Regions from separate parts of the Cupriavidus sp. HMR-1 genome, predicted to be linked through region 1. Evidence: predicted binding sites of a transcription regulator. Region 1 holds the regulator's gene; each other region holds the start of a gene.
What was found. Region 1 encodes FNR, which switches genes on or off when oxygen is low (the NO sensors DNR and NnrR bind a similar motif). Its sites were predicted from a motif close to TTGATNNNNATCAA; they were not measured.
Positions count from the first base shown of each region.

Region 2: a site for FNR is predicted at 2,696-2,709, ahead of D769_RS31415 (DUF3079 domain-containing protein). Genes of this name have one in related genera too.
Region 3: a site for FNR is predicted at 1,547-1,560, ahead of D769_RS25135 (universal stress protein). Genes of this name have one in related genera too.
Region 4: a site for FNR is predicted at 1,951-1,964, ahead of D769_RS13455 (universal stress protein). Genes of this name have one in related genera too.

Region 1 is NZ_ANKP01000134.1:134-5,029, forward strand. Features, by position in the region: gene scpB (SMC-Scp complex subunit ScpB) at 3-911, opposite strand; gene D769_RS17270 (sulfite exporter TauE/SafE family protein) at 1,463-2,230, opposite strand; gene fnr (fumarate/nitrate reduction transcriptional regulator Fnr) at 2,316-3,041, shown strand; gene D769_RS17280 (hypothetical protein) at 3,125-3,370, opposite strand; gene D769_RS17285 (hypothetical protein) at 3,367-3,603, opposite strand; gene ccoG (cytochrome c oxidase accessory protein CcoG) at 3,617-4,896, opposite strand, start outside.
Region 2 is NZ_ANKP01000236.1:29,227-34,122, reverse strand. Features, by position in the region: gene D769_RS24780 (bifunctional aspartate transaminase/aspartate 4-decarboxylase) at 1-587, shown strand, start outside; gene aspT (aspartate-alanine antiporter) at 643-2,328, shown strand; gene D769_RS31415 (DUF3079 domain-containing protein) at 2,407-2,616, opposite strand; gene D769_RS24770 (hypothetical protein) at 2,747-3,394, shown strand; partial or broken gene D769_RS24765 (SOS response-associated peptidase family protein) at 3,420-4,080, shown strand; gene D769_RS32000 (hypothetical protein) at 4,624-4,896, shown strand, end outside.
Region 3 is NZ_ANKP01000238.1:43,411-48,306, forward strand. Features, by position in the region: gene phaC (class I poly(R)-hydroxyalkanoic acid synthase) at 1-389, opposite strand, end outside; gene D769_RS25130 (MaoC family dehydratase) at 437-877, opposite strand; gene D769_RS25135 (universal stress protein) at 1,731-2,162, shown strand; gene D769_RS25140 (universal stress protein) at 2,210-2,650, shown strand; gene D769_RS25145 (hypothetical protein) at 3,304-3,699, shown strand; gene D769_RS25150 (hypothetical protein) at 3,977-4,477, shown strand; gene D769_RS25155 (DUF2145 domain-containing protein) at 4,474-4,896, shown strand, end outside.
Region 4 is NZ_ANKP01000094.1:2,953-7,848, reverse strand. Features, by position in the region: gene D769_RS13465 (MBL fold metallo-hydrolase) at 1-945, shown strand, start outside; gene D769_RS13460 (universal stress protein) at 985-1,833, opposite strand; gene D769_RS13455 (universal stress protein) at 2,032-2,484, shown strand; gene D769_RS13450 (response regulator transcription factor) at 2,515-3,159, opposite strand; gene D769_RS13445 (PAS domain-containing sensor histidine kinase) at 3,156-4,301, opposite strand.

The DNA of each region.
Region 1 (4,896 bases):
GTTCAGTTGGACACGCGCTCGTCGTCGTCCTCGGTCGCCAGCGGCATATCACCGTCGGGGGCCGGAACTGCGGCGTCTTCCTGCGAGGAAGACTCTGTGTCCACATGGAATCCGTTGGCCAGAGCCACCGGCGCGTCATCGTCTTGCCCATCACCCTCGGGCAACTGCGCGACGCTGTCGTTCTGTTCGTTTTCATTGCCGGCGGCATCGCTCGCGCCACCGGACAGATCTTCGGATTGCGGCTCGACCGACAACTGCTCAACTGCCGGCTCACCCGTCTCAGCCACTTCTACGGTGGCCTCCGAAAAGGCCTCCTCGTCACCAGCAGGCGGATTCGCCGTCGCGACCGCTTCGAAATCGATGGCCTGCTGATCCAGCAGAGCCGCCTGAGCCTGGGCCTGGGCATCCTCGAGCGGCGGCAACTCATCCAGCGAGCGCAGACCAAGATCATCCAGGAATGCCTTGGTCGTTGCATACAACGCGGGGCGACCAGGCACGTCCCGGTGACCGATGACTTCGATCCAGTCCCGGTCCTCAAGCTTCTTGACCACCTCCGTGCTGACCGTTACGCCCCGGATCTCTTCGATGTCACCGCGCGTCACCGGCTGGCGATACGCGATGATCGCTAGCGTTTCCATCACGGCACGCGAGTACTTCGGCGGCTTCTCCGGGTTGAGCCGATCAAGAAACTCGCGCATCTCGGGGCGGCTCTGGAACCGCCAGCCGCTGGCCAGGGCCACGAGCTCCACCCCGCGCTGCTGCCAGTCGTTGCGCAGCTCTTCGAGCAGAACCCGGATGGTGTCGGCACCGACGTCGTCGGCGAACAACCGTCGCAGATCACCAACGCGCAATGGCTCCTGCGCACAGATCAGCGCGGTCTCGAGGACGATCTTCGCCTCTTGGGTATTCATGTGATTGTGTGCAGCCTGTCTTTGCACCTGCTTCTGGACGAATCCTGAAGCACTGGAGATTGCAGATACAGCGAGGCCTGAGCCACCGCCATCTCATCGCGCAGCCAACTCGCAGCTTTTCGCAGCGGAGCCGTGCACCTCATTTTCTTTGCATCGAATTGCCGGGTCGTTCCGGCAGGAGATCGTCCGGGGCTGACAGACTACGCCAGTCAACGGACCTCTTGCGTCGCACCCTCTCCCTTTTGGGGTGGACATTCACCTGGACAATCAGATCGCCAAGGCGGCAAGAAACAATCGATATCGGCCCAGGCAACTTCGCCTGGCACCAGCGCCACCTCTCCACACAGCCCCATCGGACTTTGGAACCAGATCTTGTGAACCGGATGAACTGTGGGGACGATCCCGGCAAGCCAGACCTGCCCAGACCCCCTGGGCACACATCCCAGATCGGGAATGCAGCCCCGGCGACGCCACGAGCGCATCGGAGCGCGATACCGTGGTTTTCGCGATTGTATGGCATTCCAGCCCCGCCCTGCAACCAGCAAAAAAGTCTAGAACACGACGCAGAAGCCGTGATTGGCCAGCGTATCGGGCAGCCAGACGGCGCGTGCGACACCCAGCGCCCCAAAACCGATCACAACAAGCGCGGCGCCCACTCGAACGCCGGGGCGGCGCGACAGTTGCCGCAGGTAGCCCGACAAACCCGAGATCACCAGCAGGTTGGGCAGCGTCCCAATGCCAAAGGCCGCCATGACAAGTGCCCCAGATGGCGCATTTCCAGCCAACAAGGCCAGCGCAAGTGCGCCATACACCATACCACAGGGCACCAGCCCCCAGGCCAACCCCATCCCATAGCGCCGCATGATGGGCGCGTGCCGACGCAAGCGAAGCGGCATCTGCATGCCCAGCGACGCGACGCCCCGGACGACATACGAGGCAGCCCGCGCCGCCAGCCGTTCGAGCCATGCTGCACGCATGACGCGGCCCCGCAACAACCACACCCCGGTCAGAACCAGTAACAGGCTGCCCGCGCCATAGAGCCAGCGCTGCACTGGAAGGTAGTCCTGCTTCCAGACTGTCGCACCCACCGCTCCCATCAGCGCCCCAAGCAGCACATAGGTCGTGAGACGCCCGGCGTGCATGACCAGCAGTTCCAGCCACCAGTGAAATCGCGAGCGATGCACGAGGCTAACGACCGCAACAGCCCCCCCGGATTGCCGTTGCTCGACGGCAATGGCAATTCCTCCGCACATGGCGGCGCAATGCACGCCACCAAGCAACGCAAGTGTAAAGACACTGAAAAGCACACCAAATGGCAACTGTTCCTCGCTTCTGCGTCACATCACGCTGTAAAATGCCTGCATCGCGCCTCCATCGCAAGCGCATTCATGCGAGCACCATCAATTGCTTACCTCCATTCCCGTCACCGAGATGTCTCCGCGTTGCTCCACTTGCGCCATGGGCCAGCTTTGCCTTCCCGTGGGCATGTCGCAACAGGACCTCGCAAAGATGGACACGCTCGTACAGGAACGCGTTCGTGTTCATAAGGGCGAAACGCTCTATCGCATGGGCGAACCACTTACCGCAGTCTATGCGATCCGCTTTGGCACATTGAAGACCCACGTGACCATGGAGGACGGACGCACGCAAATCACCGGCTTCCATTTGCCCGGTGAGGTCGTCGGGCTCGACGGCCTCAGCGAGATGCAGCATGCGTCCGACGCCACCGCGCTCGAGGACACAGAGGTCTGCGTCGTGCGATTCGATGACCTGCAATCGCTGTCCGGCACGTTGCCTTCTCTCCAGCAGCAGTTCCTGAGGCTGATGAGCAAGGAAATCTCGCAGGACCAGATCATGCTGATCACTCTTGGCTCGATGCGTGCCGAAGAGCGCCTGGCAGCATTTCTCGTCAACATGTCCGAGCGCCTGTCGATGCGCGGTTACTCGTCGAGCGAGTTCGTGCTGCGGATGAGCCGCGAAGAAATCGGCAGCTATCTTGGCCTCAAGCTCGAAACCGTGAGTCGGCTCTTTTCTCGATTCGCCGAAGCCGGCCTGATTCAGATTCGCCAACGACACGTGAAACTCGTGGACATGGAAGGCATCAGGCAGGTCTATAGCCGAAACTGCTAACGGGCATCGTGGCCAGGAAAACGGCCGTATCGGGAGCAGATCTCCCGGTGCGGCCGTTTTGCTTTCTGCCAGCACTCGAGCCATTACTCGAGTTCGTCGGTCTCCTCGAGCTTGGTTGGCATGGTGTAGAGCGTCAGCCCACTGGACAATGCGCAAAACAACCACGCCACCAGGAAGCCAATCGTGTAGACCGCCTCACGAGACGCTTCCACCTGGTGCCCGAAGAACGTGAGATCGCCCGGATCAACGACCGAAAACACGGTGGCGGTGGCCGCTCCGCCCATCAGAAACGCCGGCCAAAGTACCCACATCAGCCAGCGGAGTCTCATGGGCGCCTCGCAGCCGGCGACGCTACATGCTCCGCCCCCGTTTTCTCCACGACCAGGCCATGACGCTCCACGCCGGAAATCGGCAAATCCGGATGCGTGTTGGCAAGCCAGATGGTCACGCCGCAGCCAATAATTGCAAGCAACGGACCGCTCATCAAAAGCCACGGCCACGGTTCCCTGTACCAGGGCTTGGACTGTTGGGATGTCATTGCGCTCTCCTTGTTTGCTGCCATTTCACCCTCAGCATCACAGATTGCGGGGAACAATGAAACTCGTGGATTGCCTGATATGCGCGTCTCGGCCGTCCTCGCCCTCCGCCGTCACGGTTACGTTGATCTTGTGCGTGCCTTCCTTGGCATCGTCGATCGGCACGCGAATGCGAATCGGCAACAACCGGTTGGACGTTGGCTGCATGGCCTCGGCGGACTTGTCATACTCGACCGTCAGTCCAGTCAGATCGTCGCCCTCAGCCTGCACGCGAATCCGCATCGGCGCTTCCGTGGTGTTGATCACCTGGAGCCGATAGACGTTCTCGATCCAGCGGCCCTCCACTTCCCGGCCCAGCGCGCCGCGATCCCGAATGATGTCGACCTTGATCGGCGACCGCATTGCCAGCGATGCGACGAAGCCCGCCGCCAGAACCAGCCAGATCAGCGTATAGATGATCGTGCGTGGTCGCAGCAGCCGTTTGCGCGCGTCGGATGTCGTCAGGGACTTGCGCATGGCGTTTTCCGACGTGTATCGGATCAGGCCGCGCGGGTACTCCATCTTGTCCATGACGAGATTGCACGCGTCGATACAGGCGCCACAACCGATGCACTCGTACTGGAGGCCATCACGAATATCGATACCGGTCGGACACACCTGCACGCAGATACTGCAATTCACGCAATCGCCAATACCAGCCGCATGGCGATCGGTCTTGCGGGAACGGCTACCACGCGGCTCCCCACGACCCACGTCATAGGTCACGACATAGGTATCGCGGTCGACCATCACGCTCTGGAAACGCGCATAGGGGCACATGTACTTGCACACCTGCTCGCGCATGAATCCGGCGTTGCCCCAGGTCGCAAATGCGTAGAACAGCATCCAGAAGCTCTGCCAGGGTCCTAGCGTGAAATGCAGGACCTCGCTACCAAGTTCCCGAATCGGTGCGAAATACCCGATAAACGTGAAGCCCGTCCACAGTGCGATCAGCACCCAGAGCACATGCTTGGTCGCCTTGATTCGCAGCTTGCGCAGGCTCCAGGGATCGCCGTCGAGTCGGATCCGCGCGATGCGATCCCCTTCGACATGTCGCTCGATCCACATGAATATCTCTGTGTAGACCGTCTGAGGACAGGCATAGCCGCAGAACAGGCGTCCCGCGATGGCGGTGAACAGAAATAGCGATAGCGCAGAAATGACCAGCAGCACAGCGAGATAGATCACATCCTGCGGCCACAGCACGAGACCGAAGATGTAGAACTTGCGCGCGCCGAGATCGAACAGCACGGCCTGGCGATCATTCCACTGCAGCCAGG
Region 2 (4,896 bases), on a different contig from region 1:
ATATTCAGAAGGATCTGAACAAGCGCTATTCCTCCATCACCACCGAACCGGAGAAGCTGCCCTTTATCGACCGAGTGGTTGCCGACAGCCGCACGGTGGCACTGAACCATACCGCCGGTCTTTCCACGCCGCAGCAGGTGCAGATGGTGCTGTTCTCCCTGTTCTCGCTGATGGATTCCGCCGACCACTACAAGCAAACCATGAAGCGGCTGATCAGAAGCCGCAAGGCCGCGCTCTATCGCGGCATGGGCGTTGCGCCGGAACCCGTCGACGAGAACGTGGTCGACTACTACACGCTGCTCGATGTCGAACAAATGAGCCGCGAAGTCGGCGCCGATTTCGTCAAATGGTTGCTCGAATCGATTCAGCCGCATGAGCTCCTGTTCAGACTCGCTGAGGAAGCCGGCGTGGTCCTGTTGCCTGGCGGTGGCTTCGGCACCCGTCACCCCTCTGGTCGCGTTTCGCTCGCCAATCTGAATGAAGAGGACTACGTGAAGATCGGGCGCTCGGTGCGCAAGCTGCGCGACGAATATCTGGCGCGATACCAGGAGTCCGGCGGCAAGACGCAGAAGCCGAAAAAGAAATAACCCGGTCGCGGCAAGGCAGTTCTGACTAATCAGTCTACAAATACAGGAGTAGGCTATGACCTGGTTTGTCTCCACCCTCAAGGCGTACCCCGAGATCGCGATTTTTCTCGCACTGGGAATCGGCTACTGGGTAGGCGGGAAGAGCTACAAGGGGTTCAGCCTGGGCGCCGTGACATCGACGCTGCTGGTGGCGATCGTCATCGGCATCCTCGGCGTGAAGATCTCCGCGAACGTGAAATCCGTCTTTTTCCTGATGTTTCTGTTTGCGGTGGGCTATGGCGTCGGCCCGCAGTTCGTTCGCGGCATTGCGAAGGATGGCATTCCCCAAGCCATTTTTGCTGCGATAGTCGCGGTGCTGTGTCTCGCCGCATCAATCATTGCGGCGATGGTCGCCGGATACGATCTCGGGTCGGCAGCCGGATTGTTTGCGGGTTCGCAGACAATCTCGGCTTCCATGGGTCTCGCCACTGATGCCATCAATCGCCTGGGCCGATCTCCGGAAGAGGCCAAACAGCTTCTGGACGGCATGCCGATCGCCTATGCGGTCACGTATATCTTCGGTACAGTCGGCTCGGCAATTCTCCTGGCGCAGATCGGCCCCAAACTGCTTGGCATCGACCTTGTAGCTGCCTGCAAGGATTATGAGCAGCAACTTGGAGCCGGAGCAGACGGAGAAGGCACCGAATGGCATGAGTTTGAGCTGCGAGCCTACGCGCTGGCCCCCCACAGCCCATACATCGGCAAGTCCGTAGCCGAACTGGAGGCCAGCACGGCCGAAGGCGTACGCGCCTTTATCGAACGCATTCGCCGAGGCGGCAAGATTATCGAGGCACAACTCGATACCGTTCTGGAGCCTGGCGATATCGTCGCAATAGGCGGAAAGCGCGATCAACTGATTGCCAGACTGGGACCAAGCGGCCGGGAAGTGGAAGACTCAGAACTGCTCAATGTGCAGACGGAGGGTGTGGACATCTATATCACCAACAAGGAGGTTGATGGCCACACGCTGCAGGAGATGTCTCGGTGGCCCGGTGCGCGTGGAATTTTCCTGAAGAAGATCAAGCGCGGACCAACGGAAACAGTCATCCCCGTACTGCCGAAAACCAAGCTCTACCGCGGTGACGTCATCACCGTGGTCGGCCGCACGCAGGACATCAATGCAACGGCAAAGCATGTCGGATATATCGACCGCCCGACGACGGTGACCGACGTGGCATTCGTGTCGCTGGCGATTACCGTCGGCGCATTTATCGGCGCCATCGTGATCAACGTCGCCGGTATTCCCCTGACGCTTTCCACGGCAGGTGGCGCGCTGATCGCGGGTATTATCTTCGGTTGGTACCGGGCCATTCACCCGACTTTCGGACGCATACCTGAACCGACTCTTTGGTTCATGAACTCGGTTGGCCTCAATGTGTTCATCGCGGTCGTCGGTATTTCCGCGGGCCCTGGCTTTATTGCCGGCCTGCAGAAACTCGGTGTCAGCCTCTTCCTCTGGGGTATTTTCGCCACATCGGTTCCGCTGATTATCGGCATGTACCTGGCCAAGTACGTCTTCCGCTTTCATCCGGCACTCGTGCTTGGAGTCTGTGCCGGCGCGCGCACAACCACTGCTGCGCTCGGCATGATCTGCGAGACGGCAAAAAGCCAAGTGCCAGGCCTTGGATATACCGTGACCTACGCTGTGGGCAACACCCTGCTGACAATCTGGGGGATGGTCGTCATCATGATACTTTCATGAGCGTTTGCGCCGCTCAAGCTGCATTTGGGCGGTGCAGACCGGCTTCAGGGGATTGAAGCGATCAAATCGACCGACTGGTTATCCAAGCCCGGTCTTTGCTGGGGCATCGAGTTGAGGCTCGATGCCCCAGTCGCCATGTAGATACCAATCTTCGCCGAGCAATTCGGCGGGGTGCTGTGTGCGGCTTGAGCCATTGCCACAGCCCATTGCATCGGTCGAACAGAATTTGTCGCACCCCCAGCACACGCGCTCCGGGTGTGCGGGATGCAGGGGAAACTTCTTAGCCATGACAAGCGAGAGAGGCTGTTGTCCGATGGCTTGATAGTAGCCCTGGCGAATCTGGACGTACGACTGATTGCGGGGATAGTTGATCCAACGCAAGCGCGCCTATCCCTCGTCCACAAGAAGCTTTGCCGAAATGCAAAACAGCGCCCGGAGGCGCTGTTTTGACGACAATTCTTTGGGGTGGCTGATGGGACTCGAACCCACGACGACAGGAATCACAATCCAGCCGTTCAAGTCACTTTCCACCATAAGAATCAAGCACTTGGATTTCAGATTTTCCAACCACCGAGAAAAATCGCTCTGGCTGTGGCGCGGCTTTCCGGGAGGGCGTTGGAAAATTTACCACCCCGTCGCTGGCGAATTTATACTGTACATCCATACAGTATCAAGCATTGCCATGGGCAACAAAAAATCAGCCGCAGGCTGCCAAATCCACGAGGCACCCCCTAGCTTGCCGACTGTCCGACAAGTAGCGCAGCGCCTACTTGACGCCCTTGATCGCCTCAATGCAGGCACGGGCGCCGTGGGATTCCACGGTTGGGAGAACGGTTTGGGAGAGCCGGCAGGCGATCAGCTCGAGGAAGTGCGGCACGAGCTCGAGGTCCTCCTGGCGAAGACACCCTCCCAGGCACGCCTACTCACCGGTGCCGACTTCGACCCAGAGACGTTCGAGCGCGTTTGGCAATCATCTGAGGTCCAGCGCGCCGGCAAGGAGTTCGGCTGGCGCGGCATAGCCGAAGCGATCTGGGCTGCGGCGTTCCGGGAAGCGCGTGTACCATGAAACACACTCCCATGGAGACAGCCCTATGTGCGTGAACTATGCCCCCGTCCAGCGCCAGGTGTTACGCGATGTCTTCGGTGTCGAGCCACCCGCCGGCGAGTGGAAGGCTGAGACCTGGCCCGACTACCCTGCCCCAATCATCCGCGCCGCGGAGGACGGCTCGCGCGAGGCGGTGCTGGGTTCATTCAGCATGGTGCCCAAGGCAAAGATGCCGCCTGGTGTGCGCTACTACCCCACGGCCAACGCACGGACGGAAACGATCGGCAAGCTCAGCTCGTTCGCCAAGCACTGGAAGTGCTTCGCAGCTTTGCCTGATCCCGACCACTGGCTTCTATGAGCCTAACTGGGAGACGGGCAAGGCCATGCGGTGGAGGATTGGCCTACCGGACGGCGAGCCGTTTGCGATCGCGGGATTGTGGCGCACGTGGCCGGATGGCGCGGTGTCGTTCACCATGCCGACGCTCAACGCAGACAGCCATCCGCTGATGCGACGCTTCCACAAGCCCGGGGATGAGAAGCGCGGTATTGTCATTCTGCAGCGCGAAGAGTGGGATGACTGGCTGGGCTGCCGTGATCCTGAGGTGGCTCGGACGTTCCTGCGACTCTTCCCGTCCGACGCGATGGTTGCCGATGCCGCGCCGGTGCCCCCACGCAACGGAAAGCCACTTCCAGGCGTCGACAAGTAATCCTCAGGGCTCTCGCGAACATCACCGCACAGCAGCATCCGCCGCATGACGGGCCACCTATCGTCGTCCAGTTCCCATAGAAATATTTTCGGATTTTTTTGCACCACCGAACGGCCTGCCGCAAAACCTTGAGGCGGCGCGCTTTGCAGGATTGTGGCGCTGCCGCACTGCCGGCCCGGCAATGTGAAAACCGATTGTCAAGACTGGTCATGCTGTTTGCCCACACTACACTTAGTAGAAATTTCAACCGGGCAACAATATCTGGGGGGAAACGATGAAGAGAAGATGTCTCGGCTCTTGATAGACGTGCCACGTCAGGAGCCGGAAAAGCACAGACCCGGCCAGCGTCCGCTCGCCAAAGTAGAGCGCTGGTCGGGTCTCCGGGCACAGAGCCATGATGAGGCGGCCGCTTTACGCGGCTGACCTCCTCAAGGCTCGATTCTATGCAGACCAGAATGTCAGCGCCAATGAAACTTGCTTATTTGACAGTTGGCGCTTGGCATGCTTACGAACCGAGCCGCTCCGCGCGGCAGGAGAGCACACATGCATTACCTAGTTCGCGTGACCATTCACGATGGCAGCTACGCCGAGTACCAAGGCCTTCACAAGCAGATGCAGGCCTTTGGCTTTTCCCGATACATTCGGAACGACCAGGGCATTTTTTCCGTACTGCCCGATGCCACCTATATCGGCGAGCGAAACGAGAATGGTGACGTCGTTCGTGACCATGTGGCACGCATCGCCAAAGGATGCGCCCCCTCTAAAGCAGCACCCGAAGTATTTGTCTGTGTGAGGGGCGCTTCCTGGTGGTCGGGA
Region 3 (4,896 bases), on a different contig from region 1:
TTGGACGGGCTCATGGCATCGACGAGTTGCCCCAGGAAGAAGGACAGTTTGCTCTTGTCGTCGTCGTTCAGATGGATCGACTCGGCCAGTTCGGCAAGCGTCTTGGCATTGAGGAGATAACCTTCCTTGAGCATCCGGTACCACGGGTTCTCGTCCCAGTCCTTCACCGCGAACCGGCGGTCCGGCTTTTGGTCTGCTCCGGCCTGACCGAATGCCGAGGCCAGTATCGAAAACTGACCTTCAAGGTGCCGGAAGCCGGACTGCATCAGGCGGGGCATGTCGATGCCGCTGGGCAGGTAGCGTGGGTAGGCGAATAGCTCCGCGAGCGACGTCAGCGGCGAGGGAAAGCCGTTCAGCAGCGGATTGGCAAGCGGTGTCGGCACAGGCATTGGCGTTCTCATGACGAATGGCGTGTTATGTCGGACGGTTGCGCGGCTCATTGCTCGCGTCGTTTTGCTGACGTTGGCATGATCAGGGCGTCACCGTCGACCACGACTTTGTCCTGGACCATGCAGACCGTGCTGAGCGCGACACGCCGTTTCTCCGGTTGGAGATCCGTGACCGTGACTGTCACGTGCACGGTTTCACCAGGCTTCACCGGGGCCCTGAAGCGCAGGTTCTGGCTCAGGTAGATCGATCCCGGGCCGGGCAGGCGACTGGCCAACGCTGCCGAGATCACGCTGGCCGTCAGCATCCCGTGGGCGATGCGCCCGCCAAACGGCGTGGTCTTCGCGAAGTCGTCGTCAAGATGGATGGCGTTGTTGTCGCCGGAAGCCGTCGCGAACAACTCGATATCGGTTTCAGTGATGGTCTTGGCGTAGCTTGCGGTCATGCCAAGCTGCAGGTCTTCGTAGTCATAGCCATTCAGGGTGTTCACGAGGTCTCCTTGATAGTGTTGAAAGCTGTTCGGGCGCCAGATCCAGGCGATACCCGCGCGCCGACGCGCGCGGCGCCGCGTATCGTTCAACGGGTGGTCGAGGTGTAGCCGGATCCCGCGCCTCAATGGGTGCGTGCCCCATCTTCAGTGCATGGAGCGCGTGTGCAGGCTGTGCCGGGGACTAACGGACGATCGGTTCTTCATCCCCTGCGAAGCAGGGTCTGCACTTCGATCGGCGATCCGGGGGCATTCACATGCGGAATGTCCCGGCGTGTGTCGTGGACGGGGTTGCTGACGGGGGCGCTCAAGCATGAACCGAACATGGATTCAAGAGCCCCAGCATAGGTGGGCAACTGGCGATCGACTTTGCATGAACAGCCAGGGCGTTGACATTTCGTGCCACGCGAGCCAAGCGTAGCGATGCAAATGGATGGCGCGTTACCCGCGGCTACCGGGTTGCTCACCCGATTTCAGATGTTTCCGGTCTGAATGCCAAATCCGTGGGAAATCCAAATTGACCAGGGGATTCGTAGCATTACCCAGATGTCGCCCCGGCGTCTCTGCAAGCCACTAAATCGCGGCAGTTCGCTCTGATGGCTATCAATGCTCTGGATTTTTGCCGGCCGCTTCCCGTGGGAGCACGTGTCGGAGAGGGCCGGCATCGGGACGTTGACTCCAGTCAAGGAGACCGGGGCGGTACGGGGATACTGTAACTAAATCGATTCAGTTTACGAATCGAGAAACGCTCCCCGTATGCCGTGCCGGTATCCCGTGCCTGAAGGCAGGGGAATGCCGCCAGTTCGGCAATCGGTCAGCCGTTTGCAAACCGATTCGCCCTCAACCCAAGACCTCTATGTTCAAACACATCCTGCTGCCCGTTGACGGTTCCGACCAATCGCGCAAGGCTGTATCGGCGGCCATTGAATTTGCCCGTAGCACCAGGGCCCGTCTGACGCCATACATTTGCAAGGAAGAGCCTCGCTTGTCCATTTCGATGAGCGCGGCGGTCGATACCGAAAGTGTCGCGAGCAGGCTTGAAAGTGCGGCCCGGGAGGAACTCTCCCGGATTGAAGCCGCAGCCGCATTGGCGGGAGTACCGTGTATCGGAAAAACGTCCTCCGCCTCGGCACCACATCTTGGGATTATCGAGAAAGCCAATGAATTGCAGTGCGATGTCATTTTCATGGCGTCTCACGGTCGAAAGGGGTTGGGAAAGCTGCTGCTTGGCAGCGTCACGCAGGACGTGCTCTCCCATAGCACGATCCCCGTTCTCGTGTTCCGATAAGCGCAATTCGCCAGACGATTCCACAAACAGAAGAGGAGGAGGTCATCGTGTACAAGAAAATCCTGTTGGCTGTTGATGATAGTGATGCCGCCGAGCTTGCCCTTGCGCAGGCCGTGACCGTCGCAAAAGCCATGAGCGCGGAGGTCAAGGCATTATTTGTTGTCACACAGGCGCTTGGCAGCACCTTGACGCCCGCCGAGGCGGCAACCGCGGCAATCGGCAAGCGGATACTGGAACATGCTCGCTCGAAGATGGAAGCCAACGGCTTGCACTATTCCACCGAACTGCTTGAAGAGGCCGGGTCGGCAGCAGGGCAGATTGCCGACACGATCACCAGCGAAGCCAATGACTGGGACGCAGATCTGATCGTAATGGGAACGCATGGCCGACGCGGCATCAAGCGTATGGTGCTTGGTAGCGTTTCAGAGGGCGTACTGACGCAATCCAGGATCCCTGTGCTGGTGGTGCGCAGTGATTTCGAGGATTGAACGTTCGGGGCGTGCTGACTGGCCGCTCATTGGCAATGATGCGCTGATGTCATTACCGTAGCTGCAGGCAGCATCGACATTGGGCAGCACTGCATGCCCCGGATAGGTCAGGCAGAAGTTCGCTTTGCCGGCCAATTGTGACTGTTCCCGCCAGAGCTTGGGAAACATCTGTTCCCATCCAATTGCACTTGCTGTTGGTATACGGGCTTTCTTCAGGAACAGTCGTGCAGTCCCAAGTATCTATGCATCAAGCCCCACCTTCGCGCCTTGGCAGCGAAGCGACCGATGCTATTCGCCAACTCAAGACGCTAACCGAGATTCTTCCGACAGACAGTCTGCTGCGCAAGGCCGCGTTAGCACTGCTGTTGGAAGCAAATGCCGGCGCGCAACCGAATGCCTTGCCGTTGACGTTGGTATCGCCTCCCGCACCGGGGTCTGCGCTCCCGGAGATCACTGGGAGGCGCGCATGACAGCGGTCGAATTCCAGCAGTTTGTCATGCTGACGGGGCGAGCACTCGCAATCCTCGGCGTCATCCTGCTTGTCGTCATTCGTCTGGCGTCCCCGCACGAAAATGGGAAAAAGTAGCCGCCCCCGCAAGCCGTATCGTCCACGTCAGGCAGAGGCCCATCTCCCCGGACGCTTGCAGCCGTGGGTGCTCGACAAGCTCTTCGCGCCGCTCGAAAGCATGTTGCAACATATCCGGGACGGCGGCGAGCTGGAGGTCGACGAAGATGAGCAGTTTTGGTACTACAGCACGACGATGGGAGGCAGTTTCAAATGCGCCGAGCTGCTCGAGTCGTTCGGCGACATCTTCGCCCGACAGAGGCAGCGCGACACGAACGCACCAGATCCCGAAGCGCTGTACGTCATGGCGGCAAGCATGACGGCGGAAATCCTGGCGATGCGCGAAGTGGAAGCCGCCATTGCCTGCGCTAGCGAGATGCGCGGCTATATGGGCGCGTCGTCATTGGGGAACATGAAGGATGCGGTGCTGCTGGCATCGCTGGATAGTCACATGACGACTGTGTACGGGCAGGGCGATGCGTAAGCGCTGAGGGCGTGTCCCTCCTTCCTGTCCCATTGGGCTGTGACGGACGAATCCTGTTGACGCGATGCAGTGGCGCACCTGCCTTGCGACCTATCCGCAAAGGCTTTCCAGAAATTTCTCCGGCCAGCTTGTGCTGCCTCTGAACCCCGAAGTCATCTCGGCCCCCTACAGTCTGGCGAAGCATGGCAGCTACTACAGCGGCCCTGTGCCGGGACTCCACCTGGAGCGCCCTTGACCGCAATTTCGCCTCCTCGCTTCTTTGCCTCGTGTTTCCCTGATGACGCCACTCCGATCGTTCATTTGTCTTCTGGCCGCAGCCGGTCTTCCCGCAATTTCCCTGGCTCAATCGGTCAACCATCAATCACCCTCCGAGCAGATCTCCGTTGGCACGCTGTCGATCATTGCCAGCCCGGCTGCCAGTGTCGCCGCGAGTGCCGAAGGCAGCGATCCGGCCGCGGCGCTGGTCTCGATCGCGGGGGTGGGGAGTGTCCTCGTTGTCACGGGCATCACCGAGGCAGGAAAGGACGCATTCGATGTGCTGCTGGAGGGCTCCAGGCAGGCTGGCAAGGCGTCTTTGAAGGTGACGCGTGGCGCGGTGGAGGCGGTTGGACTCTCCGTTGGCACCACGGTAAACGTGGTCGCGCAGTCGACTGGCACCGTGCTGGTCGCATCGGGGAAGGTCCTGGCCTTCCTGCCCAATGCGGCAGGTGAGGCGCTATTGCATCATTCGCGCGTGCCTGGCACGAGCCCCGTTGTTCAGCAAGGGGCAGCAAGATGAAAGCGAGACGTGTCGGAGCCTTTGCCGCCAGCGCGATTGTCGCGCTGTGCCTGGCCGGTTCGCCGGAGGCTTTTGCCGGCCAGCCGTGCAATGACAGCCCGCTCACGCCGGCGGTACTGCAAACGGCAATGGCAACCGCTCAGCGGGTGACCGCTGAACTGGACCGCCGGGACGTGCAGGTCGCGCTGCTGGGTCGGGTCGGGCAGGACCTCAGCAAGTACGGACTCAAGTACAGCCATGTGGGCATCGTCTATCGGAGCGCGCCCGGGGCACCGTGGCGCATCGCCCATCTGCTGAATACTTGTGGAACGAACCAGTCGGACCTTTGGTATGAAGGTGTTGGGAACTTCTATCTGGACGATCTGTTCCTGTTCGACACTCTGGTCATGGTGCCGCCCGAAGACACGGCGAAGGCGCTA
Region 4 (4,896 bases), on a different contig from region 1:
CCCGCGCCTTATAGCAAGCGGGTGACAATCGCACGCGGTGTGGAAGCGGAGTTTCATCGCGCGGGCCATATTCTTGGCTCGTCCAGCGTGACGATCCATGCCAAGGGCCGGCGCATCCTGTTCTCCGGCGACCTCGGCCCGCAAGATGACATGCTGATGCGGCCGCCGGAGCCACCCACCGCGGCGGATTACCTTATAGTGGAATCGACTTACGGTGACCGCCTGCATCCGGAAGGCGATCCCATCGAGCTGCTGGCCGATATCATTCGCAAGACCGTTGCCCGGGGCGGCAGCGTGATCATTCCCGTCTTTGCGGTTGGGCGTGCCCAGTTGCTGCTGTATTGCCTCTACCGGCTGCGCCAGCGACGGCGCTTTCCCGATGTGCCCATCTATTTGAACAGCCCGATGGCCATCGAAGCCACGCGGATTCTCTCCGAGCACTCGGACGAACTGCGCATCGACCCCGAAACGTGCGCGGCTGCCTGTTCGGTGGCGATTCCGACCCGGAGCATGGAGGAGTCGATCCGCATCAACCGGGTGGATCAACCGAAGATCATCCTGGCTGGTAGCGGAATGCTGACGGGCGGGCGCGTGGTGCATCACCTCGAATCGTTCGGGCAGGACCCGCGCAGCACTTTCCTGCTGGTGGGGTTCCAGGCGGCCGGAACGCGGGGTGCGACGCTGGCATCCGGCCAGCGCACGTTGCGTATGCACGGGCGCGAAGTCGAACTGCGTGCTTCAGTCGAACAGATTCGCCATTTCTCGGCACACGCCGATGCGGATGGGCTGATGGACTGGATGAGTGCCATCGGGACACCGCCACGGCAGACGTTCATCGTGCACGGCGAGCCCAGTGCCGCCGATGCGCTACGCCAGCGCATCGAGCATTCGCTGCATTGGGATGTCACGATACCGGAGTACCGGGGTATCTATAGGCTCGACTAAGCGCTCGACTAAGCGCCCGAGCAAGGTGTGCCGGCGCGGCTAGTAGGAAAAGAGGGTGGGAATCGTGGCGTGGCGCAGCAGGGTGTCCGTCACGCCACCCAGCAATTCCTCGCGCAGCAGTCCCCGGCCATACGCGCCACAAACCAGCAGATCTGCCCGGCGCTGGCCGGCGATGGCAAGCAGTGACTCGCCGATATCGGCCGATCGTTCCAGCACCATCTCGACCATGCTCGCGTGCACGCCATGCCGAGCCAGCCAGTTTGCCGCGTAGGCGGGCGGCGAGAGTTCGGCCTTGCGGCGCGCGTACGGTGGAATGCACGACACCACGTCGACCTGGGTGGCGCGCTTAAGCAACGGCAGCGCGTCATGCAGCGCGCGCGCGGATTCGCGGGTGCCGTTCCAGGCCACCACGATCGAACCATAGGGGAAGGTGGAAGCGTCCGGCAGCGGCCCTTGAGGAATGACCAGTACCGGGCGGCCACTCGAAAGAATGGCCGTCTCGACGAAGTGCCGGGCTACCTCGCTGTCGGTGTTCAGTCGGTCCGGACGGCCGACGATCAGCAGGTCGGCCAGCCGGCCTTCGCATTGAATGGCGTCGGTGGGCGCGCCCTCGCCAACGCGCCAGTCGACGGCAAACGTCGCGGCTTCGGTGGCGATGTCGAAGGCTTCCCGGGCGGCTTCACATGCGGCGCCAAGATCCGGCGCGTATGCCTGGCGCTCGCGGCGGCCGTCCGCGGTGCGATAGACCCACGCTGGCTCGTCCGCGCTCAGCGAGAGCAGGCCGATCAGCGTGGCGTTGAACGATCCGGCCAGCGCCACGGCATGACAGAGCCGGGCCTCCACTGATTGCGAGGCATCGACGTGGACCATGATCGCCGAGATGTCCATGTGGTCTCCTGAAAAAGCAAGGCGCTTCGGCGCCATTTGGGTCTCAAATGTATGCGTGATGTGCCGCGTATGGTTGCGACAGATCAAGAGCGCCTGATTCGGTGGACTCGGGTCATCTTGCGATACATCAACCATGGAGCCTTGGCACGTCCTATGCTGGGTCAGTGAGGGCACGTGGCCCGGACTGAGGAGACCGATATGTATGAACGCATCCTGGTTGCCGTGGATGGCAGCCCGTCTTCCGACCTGGCCATTGCGCAGGCAGCCGGGCTGGCCAAGGGCCTGGGCGCGGAGGTGAAGGTCCTGTTCGTAGTGGACGAGGGCGAAGTGTTCCTTGAGGCAGGTTTCGTCAATCCGCAGGACATCCTGAATGGACTGACGGACTTTGGCAGGAAGGCCCTTGCAGCCGCCGCTCACCGCCTCCAGGACGCTGGCGTGCGGTTTCAGACCGAACTGGCAGAGAAGTCAGCGGTGCCGGGTGACATCGCTGGCGCGATCGTCGGCTATGCCGACCGCTGGCCAGCCGATGTGATCGTGATGGGTACACGCGGCCGACGCGGTGTGCGCCGCATGATCATGGGTAGCGTCTCTGAAGGTGTGGTGGCCAAGACCAGCAAGCCGGTGCTGCTGATTCGCGGCGAGTCGGCCTGAACGACGGGGCTGTGGCCGGGGGCCACGACGTTATAGCTTGTCTTCGTCGCCGAACAGCCTCGCCTCGATCGCATAGCGGACCAGTGCGGCGTCGCTGCGAAGCTGGAGCTTTTCCATCAGGCGCATCTTGTAGGTGCTGACCGTCTTGGCGCTGACGCACAGCGCGGCGGCGATCTGCGTCAGCGACTCGCCATCGACGATGCGCCGGAATACCTCGAGTTCACGATCCGACAGGCCTTCGTGCGGCGCATCGGGCTTTTCCTGCAGGCCCAGCGCCAGCTTTTCGGCCATGGCGGGGCTGACGTAGGTGCCGCCCGCGGCCACCTTCCTGAGCGCCTCGACCAGTTCCGTCGCCGCGCTTTCCTTGGTCAGGTAGCCGGCCGCGCCGGCACGGAAGGCGCGGACCACATACTGTTCCTCCGCGTGCATCGTCAGCACGAGGATTCGTAGTGCAGGATGATCGGCCCGCAGTTGCCGGATCAGTTCCAGCCCGTTCCGGCCGGGCATCGACAGGTCCAGCAGGATGACATGCGGGGACAGCTCGCGCACGAGTTGTGGCACCTCGGTACCGCGGGCTGCTTCGCCAACCACCTCGAAGTCGCTGGTGCGTTCGAGGATATGGCGCAATCCGTTTCGCACCACAGTGTGATCGTCTGCAATGATCACGCGAATCATGCCTGGGTCTCCTTGCAATCCGGATGACCCGGAAAAGTGACGACGAGTTCGAAGCCGTCGCCGGGCGAATGTTCGATGGACACCGTGCCACCCAGCAGGCGTGCCCGTTCCCGGATGCCAAGCAGGCCGAACGAGCGGCGCGCGCCATCCTTCGGCTGGCCGTTCCAGCCGCGCCCGTTATCGAGCACGCGCAGCACGTACTGGTCGTGGTCGTGGTCCTGGTTCTGGTGGGTCAGCGTCACCCAGGCCTCGCTGGCGTCCGCATGATGCACGACGTTGTTGAGCGCCTCCTGGACGATCCGGAATACAGCGGTGGCGGCTTGCTCGGTGACGTCGATTTCCTCCGGCGTCCGCGTGCTCACCGAGATCGCGTAGCGCCGGCTGAAATCCTTGGCTAGCCAGTCCAGCGCGGCGGCGAGGCCCAGTTCATCGAGCAACGCCGGGCGCAGATCGGACGAAATCCTGCGCACGGCGGCGATGGTTTCGTCGATGACGGTGTGCATGGCGCTGACCTGTTCGAGCGCGCGCACGGCGCCGCAGTCCGCACGCAAGTCGGTCTCCAGCATCACAAGATCCATTTTCAGCGCGCTCAGACGCTGGCCCAGATCGTCGTGAAGCTCGCGCGCGACGCGCCGGCTTTCGTCCTCGCGCGCAGCCAGGATGCTGTCCGACAGCGCCTGGAGTTCCTCGCGGGACCGCTGCAGCGCTGCCTCGGCACGCACGCGAGCGGTGACGTCGCGCAGCATGACCGTGAAAAGCTTGTGTCCGGCACCATCGGAGGTCTGCGAGATCGACGCTTCGATCGGGAATTCGGTTCCGTCCTGACGCAGGGCGTATAGCGTGAGCTGGCGCCCCATCTGCCGGTCGGAAACACCGGTCACGCCAAAACGCGTGACGTGCGCGGCATGGGCAGTGCGGAAACGGGCAGGGATGAAATCGCCGAGGGGGCGGCCCATGGCCTGTTCCGCCGGCAAGCCGAACAGCGTTTCCGCCATCGGGTTGAACAGCACCACGCGCTGTTCTTCGTCCACCGAGATGATGGCTTCCATCGACGAGCGGATGATTCCCGCCAGCCGGGCTTCGTTTTCGGCGATTCGCCGGTCGCCATTGTCGTCGGTGCCCGTCAAGGCTTCCGGCCCCATTCCCAACTCCTGTCCTGGATTCGTGGTCGGTAGCGGGCGATTTGCTGCTCCAGCCAGAATCTGTATTCGTAATTATGCGATGAAACATGGGAGTGGCGCCACGCATGTGCCCAATATCCATCGAGGCAACGCAAAGCCGGTTTCGTGTCCGGCGTACGCGGAATCCGGGCTCAGGCAGCGTCAAGCGTACGCCATGGGTGAATCAAGAATATGCGCATGCAGCAGGAATGCAGTTTCGGACTAAGTAGAGACCGTTGTCGCCAAATTGGCGCGGCGATTGATTATTGGCGCCTTGGTACCTCAATTTCTTATTTCGGTCCATTAATACGATATCGGAGGATTTTTATCGTGGGAGATATTGTCGCCAATAGCCCCTCGAGGTGATCACGCAATACCGCAGGGCCCACATTCACCACTTGGTGCAGTCGCAAGGCTGGACAGTGGAAGGCGATAGCGTTGCATTGTCCAAGACCGCTGATTGCATTTGTGCAAACCAATTCGGGCTTGTTATCGAAAGTCTCGTTGGGCGGTGCCAGGATCAACAAGCGGGATTGGGACGCCGCTGCCTCCGCGCCGTCGGCCTGAGGGCGTTCTA